Regions from separate parts of the Hylemonella sp. GW821-FHT10B10 genome, predicted to be linked through region 2. Evidence: predicted binding sites of a transcription regulator. Region 2 holds the regulator's gene; each other region holds the start of a gene.
What was found. The regulator FNR, encoded in region 2, switches genes on or off when oxygen is low (the NO sensors DNR and NnrR bind a similar motif). The targets are predictions, from matches to a motif close to TTGATNNNNATCAA.
Positions count from the first base shown of each region.

Region 1: AC07NT_RS02660 (type IV pili methyl-accepting chemotaxis transducer N-terminal domain-containing protein) is a predicted target of FNR. The motif match lies at 2,697-2,710, and genes of this name have one in related genera.
Region 3: AC07NT_RS17265 (TraR/DksA family transcriptional regulator) is a predicted target of FNR. The motif match lies at 2,770-2,783, and genes of this name have one in related genera.

Region 1 covers NZ_JBWKNN010000001.1:546,841-553,233, reverse strand. The annotation lists gene AC07NT_RS02670 (PAS domain-containing hybrid sensor histidine kinase/response regulator) at 1-1,997, shown strand, start outside; gene AC07NT_RS02665 (RluA family pseudouridine synthase) at 1,981-2,646, shown strand; gene AC07NT_RS02660 (type IV pili methyl-accepting chemotaxis transducer N-terminal domain-containing protein) at 2,773-4,707, shown strand; gene AC07NT_RS02655 (response regulator) at 4,694-5,371, shown strand; gene AC07NT_RS02650 (NAD(P)-dependent oxidoreductase) at 5,387-6,322, opposite strand; gene AC07NT_RS02645 (RraA family protein) at 6,319-6,393, opposite strand, start outside.
Region 2 covers NZ_JBWKNN010000001.1:1,673,092-1,679,484, reverse strand. The annotation lists gene ccoO (cytochrome-c oxidase, cbb3-type subunit II) at 1-124, shown strand, start outside; gene AC07NT_RS08180 (cbb3-type cytochrome oxidase subunit 3) at 143-280, shown strand; gene ccoP (cytochrome-c oxidase, cbb3-type subunit III) at 302-1,219, shown strand; gene ccoG (cytochrome c oxidase accessory protein CcoG) at 1,235-2,677, shown strand; gene AC07NT_RS08165 (FixH family protein) at 2,690-2,974, shown strand; gene AC07NT_RS08160 (hypothetical protein) at 2,999-3,268, shown strand; gene fnr (fumarate/nitrate reduction transcriptional regulator Fnr) at 3,299-4,021, opposite strand; gene hemN (oxygen-independent coproporphyrinogen III oxidase) at 4,144-5,541, shown strand; gene AC07NT_RS08145 (sulfite exporter TauE/SafE family protein) at 5,560-6,243, shown strand; gene AC07NT_RS08140 (glycosyltransferase family 2 protein) at 6,291-6,393, shown strand, end outside.
Region 3 covers NZ_JBWKNN010000004.1:309,047-315,439, reverse strand. The annotation lists gene AC07NT_RS17280 (IclR family transcriptional regulator) at 1-720, opposite strand, end outside; gene AC07NT_RS17275 (fumarylacetoacetate hydrolase family protein) at 792-1,802, shown strand; gene AC07NT_RS17270 (hypothetical protein) at 1,873-2,301, opposite strand; gene AC07NT_RS17265 (TraR/DksA family transcriptional regulator) at 2,342-2,713, opposite strand; gene AC07NT_RS17260 (DUF2946 family protein) at 2,831-3,187, shown strand; gene AC07NT_RS17255 (TonB-dependent receptor) at 3,265-5,562, shown strand; gene AC07NT_RS17250 (YcnI family copper-binding membrane protein) at 5,573-6,118, shown strand; gene AC07NT_RS17245 (copper chaperone PCu(A)C) at 6,155-6,393, shown strand, end outside.

The sequences.
Region 1 (6,393 bases), 1.1 Mb from region 2:
TCAGCCGCATCGCCGCCGAGGGCGCCTCCGAACGTTTCGAATCCCTGTTCTCCAACGTGCCCCTGGGGCTCATGGTGGTCGACGAATTCGGCATGGTGGAGCAGAGCAATGCCATGGCGCTCAAGCTCTTCCGCCCCAAGGAAACCGACCCCCCCCTGAACTTCCTGCTGCCCCTGGTCACCCCCGACCACGTCGAGCGCGTGCAGCACTCGCTGGACGAGGCCAAGCTGCAGGGCCACAGCGACACCAACGAAGTGGTCTTCTCCAGCGGCCTGGAAGCCCGCTTCACGGGTGACCTGCACATCGCGCGCATCCAGTACTCGCAGGACCGCGATCTCACCCATTTCATCTGCGCGGTGATCGACCAGGGCCCGCTGCTGACCGAGCGGCGCGCCCTGCAGGAACGCCGCCGCGCCCTGCAGGAAAGCGCCCTGGCCCTGCAGCAGCGCAACGAGGAACTGCGCCTGAGCGAGAACCGCCTGGCCGCCATCATCAACTCCTCGCTCGACGCCATCATCTGCGTCGACGCCGAGCAGCGCATCACCGTCTTCAACCCGGCTGCCGCCGCGCTGTTCCAGTGCCCGCCGGAAGAAGCGCTCAAGACCTCGCTGGGGCGTTTCCTGCCCGAGGCCATTGCCGCCATTGCCGCCACCCGCCTCTCGACCCAGGCCACGCTGGGCGAGGTGAGCGGGTGCACCGCCGAGGGCCTGCCCCTGGCGCTGGAGGTCAGTGTCTCGCGTGAACGCCAGCCCGAGGGCGATGGCGACATCACCACCGTCTTTGCACGCGACCTCACGGCGCGCCGCCAGATGGAGGCACAGCGCAACATCCTCGAAGCCCAGCTGCGCGAGGCGCACAAGATGCAGGCCATCGGCACGATGGCCGGAGGTATCGCGCACGATTTCAACAACATCCTGGGCGCCATCCTCGGCAACGTCACGCTGGCACGCCAGGACGCCGAGGCCGACTCCCCGGTGCAGGTCAGCCTGGGCGAAATCGAGAAAGCCGGGCGCCGCGGGCGCGACCTGGTGCGCCAGATCCTGACCTTCAGCCGCAACGAGACCCCCAAGCGCCACCCCATCCAGCTCGTCGAGGTGGTGCAGGAATCGGTGCGCCTCATGAAGGTCACCCTGCCGCCCACGGTGGATCTGCAGGTGCGTCTGCGCGAAACGCCGGCCGTGCTGGCCGACGCCACCCAGGTCGAGCAGGCGCTGATCAACCTGTGCACCAACGCCATCCACGCCATCGGCGGCACACGCGGCACGGTCAGCATCGAACTCAACAGCGCGAACCCCGACTTCCTGGAGTGCCAGCGTCTGGGCCTGTCCGACGGACGCTACGTGACCCTGGCCGTGCGCGACAGCGGCAGCGGCATGGAGCCCGAGACCCTGCAGCGCATCTTCGAACCCTTCTTCACCACCAAGCCCGTGGGCCAGGGCACGGGCCTGGGTCTGGCCGTGGTGCACGGTGTCATGCGCACCCACCTGGGCACGGTGGACGTGAGCAGCACGCCGGGCGAGGGCAGCGAGTTCACACTCTATTTTCCGGTGGCCGACGCCGATGACGACATACCCTCGGTCCCGGCCGAGCCCACGCGCCTGCAGACCGTGATGGGTTTCGGCCGCCACGTGATGTACGTGGACGACGACAAGGCCCTGTCCTTCCTGGTCGAGCGCGTGCTGGGGCGGCGCGGCTTCAAGGTCAGCGCCTACACCGACCCGCAGGCTGCCCTGGCCGCACTGCGCGCGCAGCCCGACGAGTACGACCTGCTCGTGACCGACTACAACATGCCGGGTTACAGCGGGGTGGAGCTGCTCAACGACGCGCGCCGCATCCGCCCCAAGCTGCCCATGGCCCTGGCCTCGGGTTACATCACCCCCGAGATCGAGGCCGCCGCGCTGGACGCCGGCGCCCGCGCCCTGATCCACAAGCCCAACGACGTCTCGGAGCTGTGCGATACCGTGCAGCGCCTGATCCAGGGTGAAGGCCAACGTTGAAACACAGGGCATCGTCTGCCTGCATGCAGACGATGCCCTTCTGGTGCTGGACAAACCGGCCGGCCTGCTCTCGGTGCCCGGGCGCGGCGCCGACAAGCAGGACTGCGCCAGCACCCGCGCCCAGTCACAGTGGGCCGACGCACTGATCGTGCACCGGCTGGACATGGCCACCTCGGGCCTGTTGCTGATGGCACGTGGCCCCGAGCTGCAACGCACCCTGAGCATGGCCTTTGAATCTCGCGAGGTGCACAAGCGCTACATCGCCGTGATTGCCGGCCACCTGGCTGCGCCCGCAGGCGCGTGGGGCGAGATCGCCCTGCCCCTCATGAGCGACTGGCCGAACCGCCCGCGACAGAAGGTCGACGCGCAAGGCAAGGCCAGCCTGACCCGTTGGCGCGTGCTCGCACATGAGGAAGACGCGCAGGGCCGGCCCCGGACCCGGCTGGAACTGGAGCCCGTGACCGGCCGCACCCACCAGCTGCGTGTGCACTTGCAGGCCATCGGCCACCCCATCCTCGGTGATGCGCTGTACGCCGACGCAGACAACCTGGCACGCAGCCCGCGCCTGCTGCTGCACGCCAGCGAGCTTGCGCTCGCCCACCCGCTCACCGGCGCCACCCTGCACTGGCGCAGCCCGCCGCCTTTCTGAGAGCCGCTCGCCCGGCCAAGGCCGCCTCAGCGGGGCTATTGCGCCGTCATTTGACTCAGATCAAGATTCGGACCCACCCGGCCGGGCCCATCGGCGGCACACTGGTGGTCCCTGACCGGGATCACCATGACACCGCGCAAACAACGCAGCCTGGCCGCCAAACTGACGCTGGCCGGCACCCCCTTTCTGCTGATGGCCCTGCTGGCCACGGCGGCCACGCTGTGGGTGTCCTGGCAGCTGGACGGCGGCGCCGCCGCCGTCAACGAGGCCGGCAGCATGCGCATGCAGGCCTACCGCATGTCGCTGAGCCTGGGCACGGGCCAGACCGACGAACTGCCGGAGCTGGTGCAGACTTTCGAGGGCAGCCTGGCCGTGCTGCGCCAGGGCGACCCAGAGCGCCCGCTCTTCGTACCCTGGGACGATACGGTGCAGGCGCGTTTTGGCGTGATCGAGCAGGACTGGCAAGGCTTTCGCCAGCTGCTGATCGGCCCGGCCACACCCGCGCAGCCGCAGCAGCTGCGCGAGATGACCATCGCCTTCGTCGGTCACATCGACGCCTTCGTGCGCGGCATCGAAACCCACATCTCCCGCTGGACCGCCATCCTGCACCTGCTGCAGACCACGCTGATGGCCCTGGTCATCCTGGGCACCGTGGTGATGCTCTACATCGGCCAGTCTCTGGTGCTCGAACCCGTGGGCCTGCTCAAGCGCGCCATCGAGAAGATCCAGGGCGGCGACTTCGACGCCCGTGTGGACCGCGTCAGCAGCGACGAGTTCGGCACCCTGGCCGAAGGCTTCAACGACATGGCCGCGCACCTGCAGTCCATGTACCGCCACCTGGAGGCCAAGGTGGCCGAGAAGACCGCCGAGCTGGAAGAAAAACGTGAGCGCCTGGCCAGTCTGTACGAGGTCACCGCCCTGGTGGCGCGCGCCACCACGCTGGACGAACTGGCCCAGGGTTTCGTGCGCAGCATCCAGCGCATCGCGCACGCCGACGGCGTGGCCCTGCGCTGGTCCGACCAGAGCAACCAGCGCTACCTGATGCTGGCCGCCCAGGGCCTGCCCGCCGAGATGGTGGAGGCCGAGCACTGCATCCACAAGGGCGACTGCCACTGCGGCGCCGGTATGACGGAAGACGCCAGCCTGCGTGTCATCCCCATCCACGCCCTGGGCGACACGCGCGAGCGCCTGTGCGGCCAGGCCGGCTACGAATCGCTGGTCAACATCCCGGTGCGCCTGCACGACCGCCTCATGGGCGAGGTGGACCTGTTCTTCCACGCCCGCACCGACCCCTCGGCCGCCGAGCGCTCGCTGCTCGAAGCCCTGGCCAGCCACCTGGCCGGCGCCATGGAAAACCTGCGCCTGAACGCGCTGGAGAAGGAAGCCGCCGTCTCGCAGGAGCGCCACCTGCTGGCACGCGAACTGCACGATTCCATCGCCCAGTCCCTGGCCTTCCTCAAGATCCAGGTGCAGCTCATGCGCGACGCCCTGGCCACGGGCGACCGCCAGGCCATGGGCCTGGTGCTGGAGGAGATCGACGCCGGCGTGCGCGAAAGTTATGGCGATGTGCGTGAGCTGCTCATGCACTTCCGCACCCGCACCAACACCGAAGACATCGATACCGCGCTCACCACCACCCTGCACAAGTTCGAGTTGCAAAGCGGCCTGAAGGCGCACCTGCAGATGCAGGGCCAGGGCCTGCCGCTGGCGCCGGACCTGCAGATCCAGGTGCTGCACATCGTGCAGGAAGCCCTGTCCAATGTGCGCAAGCACGCGCGTGCCAGCCAGGTCTGGCTGGACGTGCAGCAGCAGCCCGAGTGGCGCTTCGAGGTGCGCGACGACGGGCGCGGTTTCGACTGGGACGACGACAGCATCGACGACAGCCACGTGGGCTTGCGCATCATGCGCGAACGCGCCGAACGCATCGGCGCGCGCGTCGAACTCATCTCCACACCCGGCGCCGGCACCTCCGTGGTGCTCACCCTGCCAGCCCAGCTGGTGGCCGCCCGCGCATCCTCGCTAGCCCCTTCCACTGCGGTCCTGGAACATGTCCCGAGCTGAACGCATCCGCATCCTGGTGGTCGACGACCACACCCTGTTCCGCCGCGGCCTCACGGCCCTGCTGGCGCGTGAGAGCGCTTTCGAAGTGGTGGGAGATGCCGCCGACGCCGGCGAGGCCCAGCGCCGTGCGCAGGAACTGCAGCCCGACCTGATCCTGCTGGACAACCACCTGCCCGGCGTGCGCGGCGTGGACGCCCTGCCCGCCCTGCGCGAGGCCGCGCCGCAAGCGCGTGTGCTCATGCTGACCGTCAGCGAAGATGAACAGGACCTGGGCAACGCCCTGCAGGCCGGCGCCGCCGGCTACCTGCTCAAGACCATCGAAGGCGATGCGCTGAGCGCCGCCATCCACCGTGTCATGCAAGGTGAAAAGGTGGTGGCGCCCGAGATGACCAGCAAGCTGGTCTCGGCCTTCCAGAACGGCAAGCCCGTCGCCCCGGCAGCAGCGCCCGCCACTCCGGCCCAGACCCTGCTGCGTCAGCTATCGCCCCGCGAACGCGACATCCTGCGCGGCATCGCCCGTGGCGCCAGCAACAAGGAGATCGGCGCCGATCTCGGCATCGCCGAAACGACGGTCAAGATCCACGTGCAGCACGTTCTGCGCAAGCTGGATGTCAGTACACGCGTGCAGGCAGCGGTGCTGGCGACCAGCGCAGGCGTGAGTTGAGGCCGGCTGCAGGCCCTAGCCGCGCAGGACGGCCAGCAGGTTTTCCACGGACCCCACACCCATCTTGACGTAGGCGTCTGCCGTGACACCGCCGATGTGCGGGCTGAGCACGATGCGCTCCTCCCCCTGGAAAGGGTGCCCCGCGGTCATGGGCTCCACTGCAAAGCTGTCCAGGCCGGCCGAGGCAAGCTGGCCCGAGCGCAGCGCATCGAGCAACGCGGTCTCGTCGATCAGCCCGCCGCGTGCCGTGTTCACCACGATCGCCCCGGGCTTGCACAGGGCCAGCGTGCTGCGGTTCAGCATGTTGCGGTTCTCGTCGGTCAACGGGCAGTGGAAGGAGATCGCATCCGATGTCCGCCACAAGGTGTCCAGGTCCACCTTCTCCACCCCCGGCGGAAATGCCCGCGCATAGGGATCGAAGCCGATGACACGCATGTCCATGGCCTGGACCATCCTGGCGAATCGCAGGCCGATGGCGCCCAGACCGACCAGACCGATGGTGCGGCCACCCAGCTCCTGGCTCTTGTGTGTGGCCTTGTCCCACAGACCTCCATGCATGCGCGCGTTCAATTTCGGCACGGACTTGGCGCAAGCCAGCAGCAGTGCCAGGGCCTGCTCGGCCACGGCCGCGGCATTTGCCCCGACCGCGGCGCGCACCTGCACCTGGCGCGCCTGGGCCGCGGCCTTGTCGATGGTGTCGGTACCGCTGCCGTGTTTGGAGATCACGCGCAGTGCAGGCGCGGCACCGATGGCCCTGGCGCCCACGGCGCCGTAGCGCACGATGATGGCCACGGGGTTGTACCGGGCACACAGCGCCACGATGTCGTCCTCGGTCGGCGTCTTGCCCGTATAGATCACCTCGAAATCCCGCAGCAGTTCCAACGCCTGTGGCGCCAGATCAGCAGCCGTGACCAGCACCACCGGCTTGCCCGCTTCAGTCGCCACGCTCACAGGCGCTCCCCCTCTTTCAGGACGCCGGCAGCGCGCAAGGCGGCATCGAGCCATTTGGCGGCGGTATCGCC
Region 2 (6,393 bases):
GCGCGTGGTGGGGGTCCCCTACACCGATGAGCAGATCGCCAAAGCAGGCGAGGAAGTCAAGGGCAAGTCGGAAATGGACGCCCTGATCGCCTACCTGCAGGTTCTGGGTACCGCCCTCAAGTAAGCACAGGAGCAACACATCATGGACGTCAACACCCTGCGTTCCGTCGTCACCGTCGCTGCCCTGGTCTGCTTCATCGGCATCGTGCTGTGGGCCTGGTCCGGTCGCAATGCGGCCGATTTCGAGCAGGCCGCCAAGCTGCCCTTCGAGCAGGATTAACGCGCCGTCTAAGGAAGAATCATGAGCGATTTCACAAGCAACTTCTGGTCGGTCTTCGTCACGGCGATCACCATTGTCGGCATCATTGCCTGTCTGGTGCTGCTGTGGGTCAGCGGCAAGGCCAAGGCCATGACCGCCAACGACAACACCACCGGCCACGTCTGGGACGGCGACCTGCGCGAGATGAACAACCCCCTGCCGCGCTGGTGGGTCTGGCTCTTCGTCATCACCGTGGTCTTCAGCCTGGTCTACCTCTTCATGTACCCGGGCTTGGGCAGCAGCCCGGGCAAGCTGGGCTGGAGCCAACTGGGCCAGTACCAGGCCGAGATGGCCAAGGGCGATAAAGAGGTGGCCCCGCTGTACGCCCGCTTCACGGCCATGAGCGTGCCGGACGTGGCGCGCGATCCGCAGGCCATGGCCATCGGCGAGCGCGTTTTCATGAACAACTGCGCACAGTGCCACGGCTCCGATGCGCGCGGCAGCAAGGGTTTCCCCAACCTGAGTGACGCTGACTGGCTGCACGGCGGTGCGCCGGAGCAGATCAAGGAGACGATCACGAAGGGCCGCATCGGCAACATGCCGCCCATGGCCGCCGCCGTCGGCACGCCGGACGATGTGAAGAACGTGGCGCACTACGTGCTGAGTCTCTCGGGCAGCCCCAACGACTCGCTGCGCGCTTCACTGGGCAAGGCCAAGTTCGGTGCCTGCGCCGCCTGCCACGGCATGGACGGCAAGGGCAACCCGGCCCTGGGCGCTCCCAACCTGACCGACGACATCTGGCTGCACGGTTACGGCGAGAACGCCATCATTGCCATGATCAACAACGGCAAGATGAACCAGATGCCGGCGCAGGAGGGCAAGCTTAGTGAGGCCCAGATCCATGTGCTCACGGCCTATGTCTGGAGCCGTTCCAGCGGGACCAAGGTGGCTGCCCGCTGAGGGATTGGAGTCGATTTGAGCGATACCGAACCAGCGGACCGCAAGGTCATCCCCATCACAGCGGTGCCGGCTGCCGTCGCCGACGATGCCGTGATGGTCTCGCTCTACGAGGCCCAGAAGAAGATCTATCCTCGCAGCGTAACGGGTCTGTTCGCCCGCTGGCGCTGGGTCTTTGTCTGGTTGACCCAGATCGTCTTCTACGGCCTGCCCTGGCTCGAATGGGGCCAGCGCCAGGCCGTGCTCTTTGATCTGGGGGCGCGGCGTTTCTACATCTTCGGCCTGGTCCTGTACCCGCAGGACTTCATCTACCTGACAGGCCTGCTGGTCATCTCGGCGCTGCTGCTGTTTCTGTTCACGGCGGTGGCGGGGCGCCAGTGGTGCGGTTATGCCTGTCCGCAGACGGTCTACACCGAAATCTTCCTCTGGATCGAGCGTCGCATCGAAGGCGACCGTTCGGCGCGCATGCGCCTGGACCAGGGGCCCTGGAGCCTGAACAGGCTGCTGCGCAAGGGCGGCAAGCACGGGGCGTGGATCCTGCTCTCGCTTTGGACGGGTTACACCTTCGTCGGCTACTTCACGCCCATCCATGAGCTGGGCCTGGAGGTGCTGCAGTTGCGCATGAGCTCCTGGGAGGTCTTCTGGGTTATTTTCTACGGCTTTGCCACCTACGGAAATGCCGGGTTCCTGCGCGAGCAGGTCTGCAAGTACATGTGTCCCTATGCGCGCTTCCAGAGCGCCATGTTTGACCGCGACACGCTGATCGTGAGCTACGACGAGCGGCGCGGCGAGCCGCGCGGCGCCCGCTCGCGCAAGGCCGACCCCGCGGCCCTGGGCCTGGGGTCCTGCATAGACTGCACCCTGTGCGTGCAGGTCTGTCCCACGGGTATCGACATCCGCAAGGGCCTGCAGTATGAGTGCATCAGCTGCGCTGCCTGCATCGACGTCTGCGACGATGTCATGGACAAGATGAACTACCCGCGCGGCCTCATTCGCTACACGACACAGAATGCGTTGCAGAAGGGCTGGAGCCAGGTCCAGACCTGGCGACACGTGTTCCGTCCGCGCGTGCTGGTCTACAGCGCCATCCTAGGGGCGGTGTGCGTGGCCATGCTGGTGAGCCTGGCCTTGCGCACGCCTTTCAAGGTGGACGTGGTGCGCGACCGTGGTGTGCTGGCGCGCATCGTGGCTGGCGGCATGATCGAGAACGTCTACCGCCTGCAGATCATGAACGCTACCGAGTCCGAGCAGACGTACCGCATCACGGTCAGCGGCCTGCCGGGCCTGACCGTCGCTTCGGAGGAGCAGGTGAGCGTCGAGTCGACGCAGTCGCGCTGGGTTGCCGTGCGCCTGCAGCTGCCTTACGAGGCGGCGGCTGCCGGCACCCACCCCATCCATTTCGAGATCACCGCACGCGACGCGCAGCTGAGCGAGAAGTCGGTGTTCCTGGTCCCCCGTTAAGGAGCACATCACATGAGCGACCAAGGCGACAAGATGTCACCTGCACCCTGGTGGAAATTCGGCCACGTCTGGCTGGTCCTGGCCGGTCCGGCACTGGTGGTGGTGGCCGGTTTCGTCACCCTCTACATCGCGGTGCGCATGCCCGATCCCGTGGTCAGCGAGGACTACTACCGCAAGGGCATCGAGATCAACAAGGCACTGGAGGCTGATGCGGCCAGTCTGGCCCCGGCCGTGCAGGCGCGCAACCATGCCGCTACGGGCGCGCCGCCCGTGGTCCCGGCGCAAGACAAACGCTGAAAACGCTGACCAGAGGAGGGCACGATGAAACTGCACAAGCTCATGTGGATCGCCTGGCCCGCTTTTCTGGTGGCAGGCGTGCTGGAAATGCTGGTGTTTGCCATGGTGGATCCACAGGACCTGCACTGGTTCGGACAGCCGGTCGGACTGTCCCGCCAGGGCATCTACACCCTTGCATTTTTCATCTTCTGGGGGATCACCATGCTCTCCAGCGCGTTGACGGCGCTGTTGGCCTTGTCGTCTTCCGAACTCAACCGGCGCGAGCCGCCGCAGGGCGAGCAACCCGGCGCCTGACCCGGGCATCGCCGCTTCAGCCGCACAGGCTCAGTGGCATTCGCCCTGGTGGTTGACCAGGCGGGTCAGGGCTTCCGTATCGAGGATGCGCACATGGCGCTGCTTGACCTCGACCATGCCGTCTTCCACGAATTTCGAGAAGGTCCGGCTGACCGTCTCCAGCTTGAGGCCGAGGTAGCTGCCGATTTCCTCGCGTGTCATGCGCAGGATCAGCTCTGATTGCGAGAAACCCCGTGCGTGCAGACGCTGTACCAGGTTCAGCAGGAAGGCCGCCAGGCGCTCCTCGGCGCGCATGCTGCCCAGCAACAGCATGACACCGTGCTCGCGCACGATTTCACGGCTCATGATCTTGTGCACATGGCGTTGCAGGCCGTTGATCTCGCGCGAGAGGTCCTCGATGCGGTCAAAGGGCATGACGCAGACCTCGGCATCTTCGAGGGCCACCGCGTCGCAACTGTGGTGATCGCTGACGATGCCGTCCAGGCCGATGATCTCGCCGGCCATCTGGAAACCGGTCACCTGGTCGCGGCCGTCCTCGGAGGCCACGCAGGTCTTGAAGAAGCCCGTGCGGATGGCGTAGAGCGAGGTGAATTTTTCGCCATTGCGGAACAGGGATTCGCCGCGCTTGATCTTGCGGCGGTTGGCGACCATGTTGTCCAGGCGGTCGATTTCGTCGGCATTGAGACCCATGGGCATGCACAGCTCGCGCAGATTGCAGTTGGAGCAGGCGACTTTGATCGTTTGCGGATTCATGCTCTGTATTTTGACATCGGTCATAGAGGTACTCCAGTGCCGGGGCGAACTTGCACCCTCTACCTTAGCAGCATTTGATGAATATCAAGACAGGGAACGGGCGTTCCCGGCAAAGTCGGGCCATGAATGCTGAAATCGTCGAGCCCGTCACTGCCGAGTTGCTGCGTCGCCATGACGTCGCCGGGCCGCGTTACACCTCCTATCCGACGGCCGATCGTTTTGTCGAGGCCTACGGTCCCGATGACTATGTACGCGCCCTCCAGCAGCGCCGTTCCGGGGCGGCCGCCCTGGTGTTGCCGCTCTCGCTTTACGTGCACCTGCCGTTTTGCGAGTCGCTCTGTTATTACTGCGCCTGCAACAAGATCATCACCAAGCACCATGACCGCGCGGCCGAATACCTGCGCTATCTGGGGCGCGAGGTGGACCTGCACACGGCCCAGCTCGGTGTGGGCCAGATGGTCACCCAACTCCATCTGGGTGGCGGCACCCCGACCTTCCTGAGCGACGCCGAATTGCGCCAGCTCATGGCCATGCTCAAGCGCAGTTTCACTCTCGCCCCTGGCGGCGAATATTCGATCGAGGTGGATCCCCGCACCATCGATGCGAGCCGGCTCGACACCCTGGCTGAACTCGGCTTCAATCGCCTGAGCTTCGGGGTGCAGGATTTCGACCCGGCGGTACAGAAGGCCGTGCACCGCGTGCAGCCGGCCGAGCAGGTCTTCGCCCTGGTGCAGGCGGCGCGCGAACGCGGCTTCGAGTCCATCAACGTGGACCTGATCTATGGCCTGCCGCAGCAGACCCCCGAGTCCTTCGCGCGCACCCTGCAGCAAGTCACCGAATTGCGCCCGGACCGCATCGCCCTGTATGCCTACGCCCACCTGCCCGAGCGCTTCAAGCCGCAGCGGCGTATCGCCAGTGCCGAACTGCCCGGTGCGGCCGCCAAGCTGGCCATGCTGTCCAATGCGCTCGAGCGCTTCCAGGGTGCCGGCTACGTCTATGTGGGCATGGACCACTTCGCCCTGCCCAACGACGCGCTGGCTGTGGCCAAGCGCCAGGGGCGCCTGCACCGCAACTTCCAGGGCTACAGCACCCAGCCCGATTGCGACCTGATTGGTCTGGGGGTTTCGTCCATCGGCCGCATTGGCGCCACCTACAGCCAGAACGCCAAGACACTGGAGGAGTACTACGACGCCATCGACCACGGCCGTTTTGCCGTGGTGCGCGGCCTGGCGCTCTCGCGCGATGACCTGGTGCGGCGCGCCGTCATCATGGCCCTGATGTGCCAGGGCGAGCTGGTGTTTGAATCCATCGACCTGGCCTATCTGATCGACTTCAGGAGCTACTTTGCCCCCGAGCTCGAAGCGCTGCGCGCGCTGGCGGAGCAGGGCCTGGTGACGCTGGACGACAGTGGCATCCAGGTCACGGCCATGGGCTGGTACTTCGTGCGCGCCGTGGCCATGGTCTTCGACCGCTACCTGCAGGCCGACCGCAACCGCGCCCGTTTCTCCAAGATCATTTGACGCCCTACACTGGCGGGCATGCAAACCTCCCTGGCCCTCACGGCCCTGTTCATGGGACTGGTCGGCGGTCCCCACTGCATCGCCATGTGCGGTGCCGCCTGTGCCGGCCTGGCCCAGGCGGCCGGCGAGCGTCGCGCCGAGGCCCTGTGGAGCTTCCAGCTGGGCCGTGTGATCGGCTACGCACTGCTCGGCGGCCTGGCCGCCGCCTCGATCCAGGGCCTGGGCTGGCTCACCATCCAGTCGTCCGCGCTGCGCCCGGTCTGGACCCTGTTCCACGTCGCGGCCTTCATGCTGGGGTTGCTGTTGCTGGTCCGAGCGCAGCAGCCTGTCTGGCTGGAAAGCGCCGCGCGGCGTCTGTGGAGCGGCGCGCGGTCGCTGGCCGCGGGGCGGGGCCGAGGTGCGCCGCTCGTGGTGGGGATGCTGTGGGCGTTGTTGCCCTGCGGCCTGCTGTATTCCGCGCTGCTCGTGGCCGCCATGACCGGGCAGGCCCTCGAGGGGGCGACGGTGATGGCACTGTTTGCGCTGGGCACGGCGGTGTCCATGACGCTGGGTCCCTGGCTCTGGCTGCGCCTGCGTGGTGCCGGGCAGGGCGACTGGGGCGTGCGTCTGGCAGGCCTCGCCCTGGCGCTGAGTTCGGCCTGGGCCCTGTGGATGGGCCTGGTGCACAATGCGGCGCCCTGGTGTCTCACGCCCGCCGGCTGAAGCGGATGTCGCAGCCCTGCCGTGGCCGTTTGCCATAATCCACGCCCATGTCACGCACCCCCGGCGCAGCGCCTTCGCGCACCCATTTCGTCCTGATCCCCACCTACAACGCCGGCCCCAAGGTGCTGGAGACCGTGCGGGAAGCCCTCC
Region 3 (6,393 bases), on a different contig from region 2:
CACCGTGCCATTCCAGGCCGTGTCGAAATGGGCCACCGAGCCCATGGCCACCATGCCCAGCACCAGGTGGCCGTCGAAATCGAATACCGGCGCGCAAAAGCCGGCCACACCGGGCAGCAGAGTGTCCACCACACGGGCCATGCCCTGCCTGCGCACATCTTGCAGCAACTCGGCCAGTTCTGCCTGGTTGCGCGGCAGGTCCGTGCGGTCCAGTTTGCGGGCGTGCGCGAGTTCTGTGCGCAGCAGGGGCGCGATGGCGTCGCGTGATACGTGGGCGGCAAAACAGCGCCCCGTGGCCGACGACAGCAGGGGCATCACATCCCCCAGGCGCAGGTTCACGGTGACGGCTTGGGGCGATTCTTCCCAGTGCACGATGGTGGGGCCGTGGTTGCCCCAGACCGCCAGGGCCAGCGTGTGGCCGATGTGCCGCATCAGCGCGGGCATCCGTTCACGCGCCAGTTTCACGGCGTCCAGCCGCGTGATGGCCGCCAGGCCCATGCGCAGCGCGGCCGGGCCCAGGTCGTAGCGTGCGCTGGCCGCGTCCTGGCTGACCAGGCCCAGGCGCTGGAAACTCACCAGGTAGCGGTGGGCCTTGGCCGCGCTCATGCCGGCGGTGGCAGCCAGGTCGCGCAGCATCAGTGGCCCGTTGGCGCGGGCCAGCGCGTCGACGAGGGCAAAGCCCACCTCGACCGACTGGATGCCTGCGCGTGTCTTGTCCATGATGTAATTGGAAGGAACCCCGTTTCGACGGGTGCACTCAGTTTAACGATACGTCATTCGAGAAACCATCGATGAAGCTTGCCACCTACAAGGACGGTTCGCGCGACGGCCAACTGGTCGTCGTCTCGCGCGATCTGAGCACGGCGCATTATGCGACCGGCATTGCCCACCACCTGCAGCAGGTGCTGGACGACTGGAACTTCCTCTCGCCGCAGCTGCAGGACCTTTACGTCACGCTCAACCAGGGCAAGGCGCGTCACGCTTTCCCGTTTGACCCGGCGCAATGCATGGCGCCGCTGCCGCGCGCCTACCAGTGGGCCGACGGTTCGGCCTACATCAACCATGTGGAGCTGGTGCGCCTGGCGCGCAAGGCCGAGGTACCGGCCAACTACTACACCGAACCGCTGATGTACCAGGGCGGCAGCGATGATTTCCTGGGCCCGCGTGATGACGTGGTCTGCGTCAGCGAGGAGCACGGCATCGACTTCGAGGCCGAGGTGGCCGTGGTCACCGCCGACGTGCCCATGGGCGCCGGCCCCGAGCAGGCCCTGGACGGCATCCGTCTCGTGATGATCGCCAATGACGTCAGCCTGCGCCACCTCATTCCGGATGAGCTGGCCAAGAACTTCGGTTTCCTGCAGAGCAAACCCGCCACCGCCTTCGGCCCCGTCGCGGTCACGCTGGACGAACTGGGCGACAGCTGGCAGCAGGGCCGGTTGCACCTCACCCTGCAAAGCGCCTGGAACGGTCGCACCGTGGGCATGTGCGAGGCCGGTGAGGAAATGACCTTCCATTTCGGCCAGCTCATCGCGCACCTGGCTAAGACGCGCAATGTGCGCGCCGGCAGCATCATCGGCTCGGGCACGGTCAGCAACCGCGCCACCGAAGTCAATGGCAAGAAGGAGTGGAGCAAGGGCTACAGCTGCATCGCCGAGAAGCGCGCGATCGAAACCATCCAGGATGGCCAGCCCGTCACTGACTACATGAAGTTCGGCGACACCATCCGCATCGAGATCAAGGGCAAGGACGGCCAGTCGGTCTTCGGCGCCATCGACCAGAAGATCGTGCCACTGGCGAAGTAAGGCGCCACCCGCCCGCAAAAAAGGCGACCCGAGGGTCGCCTTTTTTTGCGCCGAGGGCAAGTCAGAGCTTCTAGTTCATCTGGTCGTACTTGAGGAAATACTGCTTGGCCATGGCCACCAGCTGGCCGTCGCTCGGGTGGTCACTGGTGACTACACCGACGATGGCCTTGGCTATATCCTTGTCATGGCGCGTGCAATGCGCCTTGAACTCGTCCTTGGCCTGGGCCGGACCGGTGATCAGGATCTCGTGCACGCCCTTGAGGGCCTCGGCGACCGAGTGGTAGTAGGTCTCGTCGCCGCTGCTGTGGCCGCCGGCGGGGCTGTGGTGGCCGGTGGCACTGTCGCCGCGACCCGAGCCCTGGTGCGAGCCCGTGTGGCCGCCCGTGGCCTTGTGGTGGCTGCGTGACTTGATCTTCTGCGCGGCGATGTGCTCGCGGTCGAAGAGGATGACGTGGGCTTCGGAACGGTCGAGCCAGACGATGGCGTGGAAGGTGGGCATGGTGGTTTCTTTCTTCGGGTCGTAAGGTGAAGGGTGCGCGTCAGGCGCGGCGCCCGTGTTCGAACTTGTCCTGGCAGTTGAGGCAGCGCGGCGTTTCGGGCGCGGCATGCAGGCGGGCGGCGGCGATGTCGCTGCCGCAATCGACGCACACGCCATAGTTGCCGTCGGCGATGCGCTGCAGCGCGGCATCCACGGCGTCGAGTTCGGCACTTTCGCGGGCATCGAGCGTGAATTCCAGCTCGCGTTCGGTTTCCATCTGCGCGCGGGAATCTTCCTTCTGCCCGCCGAAATGCTCGTCCGAGGCCTGCGCCCGGCCTACGTTGCCGCCGCGCAGGCTGGCCAGCTGGGCCAGCAGGGAGGAGCGCTGTTCAAGCAGCTGCTTCTTGAAGGGTGCTGTGATCTGGGTGCTCATATCGGACTCTCCATCAGGGTACGGAGCCATCATGCGCGTCCACTCTGCGCTCGTCTTTGACACAGGTCAAGGTCGGTGCCGGCAGCCGGCCGGGACCGGTGGGGGATAATGCAGCGCATGCAGACCCTGCGCCACGCCCGTTTCCTCGCCCGCCTTGTGCTGGTGTGGTTCACGTTCGCGCTGGGCGTTGCCATCGCGTCGCCCCTGGTGAAGCCGCAGTCCATGGAACTGGTCTGCGCCAGCGGCGGGGCCATGAAGCTGATCGTCACGAGCGACGACGGCAGCCAGGCGGCATCCAGCCTCACACTGGATTGCCCCCTCTGTGTCACCGCCGGCGCGCCGCCGTCCCTGGCCCAGCCTGCAGCGCAGCTTCCCGCAGCGCTGGCACATGTGCTGCTCCCGGTGGCCGCCGCACATCTCTCCGGCCGCACGGCTGCGGCACTGCCCGCGCGCGGGCCTCCCTCGCTTTCCTGATCCATCGCTGCGCAGTTCCCGCTTTTCACCCGGGTGAAAGGCGCGGCTGCATCCCCTGATGTTTCCGGAGCGTATTCATGCGGAAGAACCGCCTGGTCATGGCCTTGGCCCTGGCCTGTCCCTTGGCTTTTGAGGTCTCGGCCCAGAACGTCGCGGCGCAGGCCGAAACCGATGCGCCGGCGAAGTCGCTCGGTGTGGTCACCGTCAACAGCGGCCAGCCCACCTCGCTGCCCACGCAGATTCCCGCCACCATCGAGGGTGTGACGCGCGAGCAGATCGCGGAGACCGTCAATGCCACCGACAGCGAGGATGCGCTGAAGTACTTCCCCAGCCTGCTGGTGCGCAAGCGTTATGTGGGTGACTACAACCACGCGGTGCTGTCCAGTCGCGCCTCGGGCACGGGCAACAGCGCGCGCTCGGCGGTGTACGCCGACGGCATCTTGCTCTCCAACTACCTGGGCAATGGCGCCACCTATGCGCCGCGCTGGGGCATGGTGAGCCCCGAGGAGATCGAGCGGGTCGACGTCATGTACGGCCCCTACTCAGCGGCCTATCCGGGCAACTCCGTGGGCGCCGTGGTGGACTATGTGACGCGCATGCCCAGCCACTTCGAGGGCTCGGCCAGCGTGGGTGCCTGGAACCAGAACTTCAAGCTCTACAACAGCAGCGCCAGCTATGGCGGCAGCCAGGGCAGCGCCTCGCTGGGCAGCCGCAGTGGCGACTGGTCCTGGTGGGTCCATGTGAACCACACGGACAGCACGGGCCAGCCCCTGGTGTTCGCCACCAAGTTGCTGTCGGCCACGGGCGGCGCGGGCGCCACGCCGGTCACCGGTGCCGTGCGCACCCTGAGCACCACCAATGCGGACAACTACATCCTGGGCACCAACACCCAGTACCACACCGTGCAGGACCAGGCCCGGATCAAGCTGGCTTACGACCTCTCGCCCACGCTGCGCGCCAGCTACACCCTGGGCAGCTGGGCCAACACCGCCGAAGGCAACCCGCAGAGTTATCTGCGCGACGCCGCGGGCAATGCGGTGTATTACGGCGACGTGCAGATCAACGGCCAGAGCTACAACGTCAACAATGCCTTCAATGCCTCGCGTGAGAGCCTGGCGCACGTGATGCACGGCCTCTCGCTCAAGAGCAACACCAAAGGCGAGTGGGACGGGGAGCTGGCTGCCAGCGTCTATGACTATGGCCGCGACCAGCTGCGTGCGGCCACACTCTCGGCCACTTCCACCCTGGGCGGCGGCGCGGGCACGATCACCGACCAGAAGGGCACGGGCTGGTCCACCGTGGTGGCGCGCGGCACCTGGCGACCCCAGGGCCTGCAGGGCGCGCACATCGTGGACTTCGGCGCCCAGCAGGACAACTACCAGCTGCGCATCCTCAAATCCAACATCGCCGGCAACTGGCTGACCGATGGCGCGGGTTCGCTCAACAGCGACGTCGGCGGCAAGACGCAGACTCAGGCCCTCTATGGCCAGGACAGCTGGACCTTCGCGCCGCGGTGGAAGACCGTGCTGGGCGCGCGCGTTGAGCAATGGAGCGCGTCGGGTGGTTACACCCGCCTCAGCGGCTCCACCCCGGTGGACTACGCCAGCCGCATCGAGAACTACGTCTCGCCCAAGGCCGCACTGGCGTATCAGTGGTCGGCCGACAAGGTGCTCAAGGCCGCCACGGGCCGCGCTGTGCGCATGCCTACTGTGCAGGAACTCTACGGTGCCACCTCCAACGCCAACCTCTCCTTCGTGAACGACCCGAATCTGGCACCGGAAAAATCCTGGACCACCGAGCTCACCCTGGAGCAGGACCTGGGCCGCGGTCTGCTGCGCCTGACCGTGTTCAACGAGGACACGCGTGATGCGCTCTACTCGCAGCTCATCCCTGGCAGCACTACCACCAGCCGTGTGCAGAACATCGACGCGGTCAATACCCAGGGCGTGGAGCTGGCCTACAACGGCAGCGATGCGCTGCTCAAGGGCCTGGAGCTGTCTGGCAGCCTGACCTATGCCGACTCGCGCATCGTCAGCAACCCGACCAACCCGGCCAGCGTGGGCAAGTACCAGCCGCGTGTGCCGGTCTGGCGTGCCACGGCGCTGGCCAACTACCGCTTCGACGAGCAGCAGAGCGGCTCCCTGGGGGTGCGCTACAGCGGCAAGCAGTATTCCACGCTCGACAACTCCGACGTCAACGGTGACGCCTACACAGGTGCCAGCAGCTACCTGGTGACCGATGTGCGGTGGCGCTACCGCTTCAACCCCAGGACCGTGGCTTCACTGGGCATCGACAACCTCACCGACGAAACCTACTGGAACTTCCACCCCTATCCGCAACGCACCTACGTGGCGGATCTCAAAGTCAATTTCTGAAAGAGCCCCTATGAAAAACCTTCTTGCTTTCCTTGGCACCAGCGCCGTGTTGGCGATCTCCACTCCCGCCTCGGCCCACGTGGTCCTGGAAGACCAGGCCGCGCTGGCCGGCAGCAGCTACCGCGCTGTCTTCCGCGTGGGTCACGGCTGCGACGGCAGCCCCACCACGGCCATTCGGGTGGTCCTGCCCGCTGGCGTGCGCGGCGCCAAGCCCATGCCCAAGGCAGGCTGGACCCTGGCCGTGCGACGCGAAACCCTGGCCCAGCCCTACAGCAGCCACGGCAAGGCCGTCAGCGTCGACGTGGTCGAGGTCAGCTGGACAGCCAGCAGCCCGGCCTACGCCTTGCAGGACGATTGGTACGACGAGTTCGTCTTGCGCGCCACCGTGCCCGAACAGGCCGGGGCCCTGTGGTTCCGTGTAGAGCAGACTTGCGCCCAAGGCCGGCTGGACTGGTCCGAGATTCCCGCGCAAGGCACGTCAACCCGCGGCCTCAAGACGCCTGCGGTCCTGCTCGAGGTGCTGCCCTCGGGGCCGTCCGCAATGCACGCCCACTGAGCTTTCCCTTTATAGTTTTCCATCAGGAGTCACGCCATGTCTTGCAAATTCATCCACATCCTCGTTGCCGCACTCACGCTATCGGTCAGCTGCGCGCATGCGCAGACCGTCGACGTCAGCGAGGCCTGGGTCCGTGCCACCGTGCAGGGCCAGAAGGCCAGCGGTGCTTTCATGAAGCTCACCGCGAAGGAAAACACGCGCCTGGTCGATGCGTCCTCGCCGGTGGCCGGCATCACCGAAGTGCATGAGATGAAGATGGAGGGCGACATTATGAA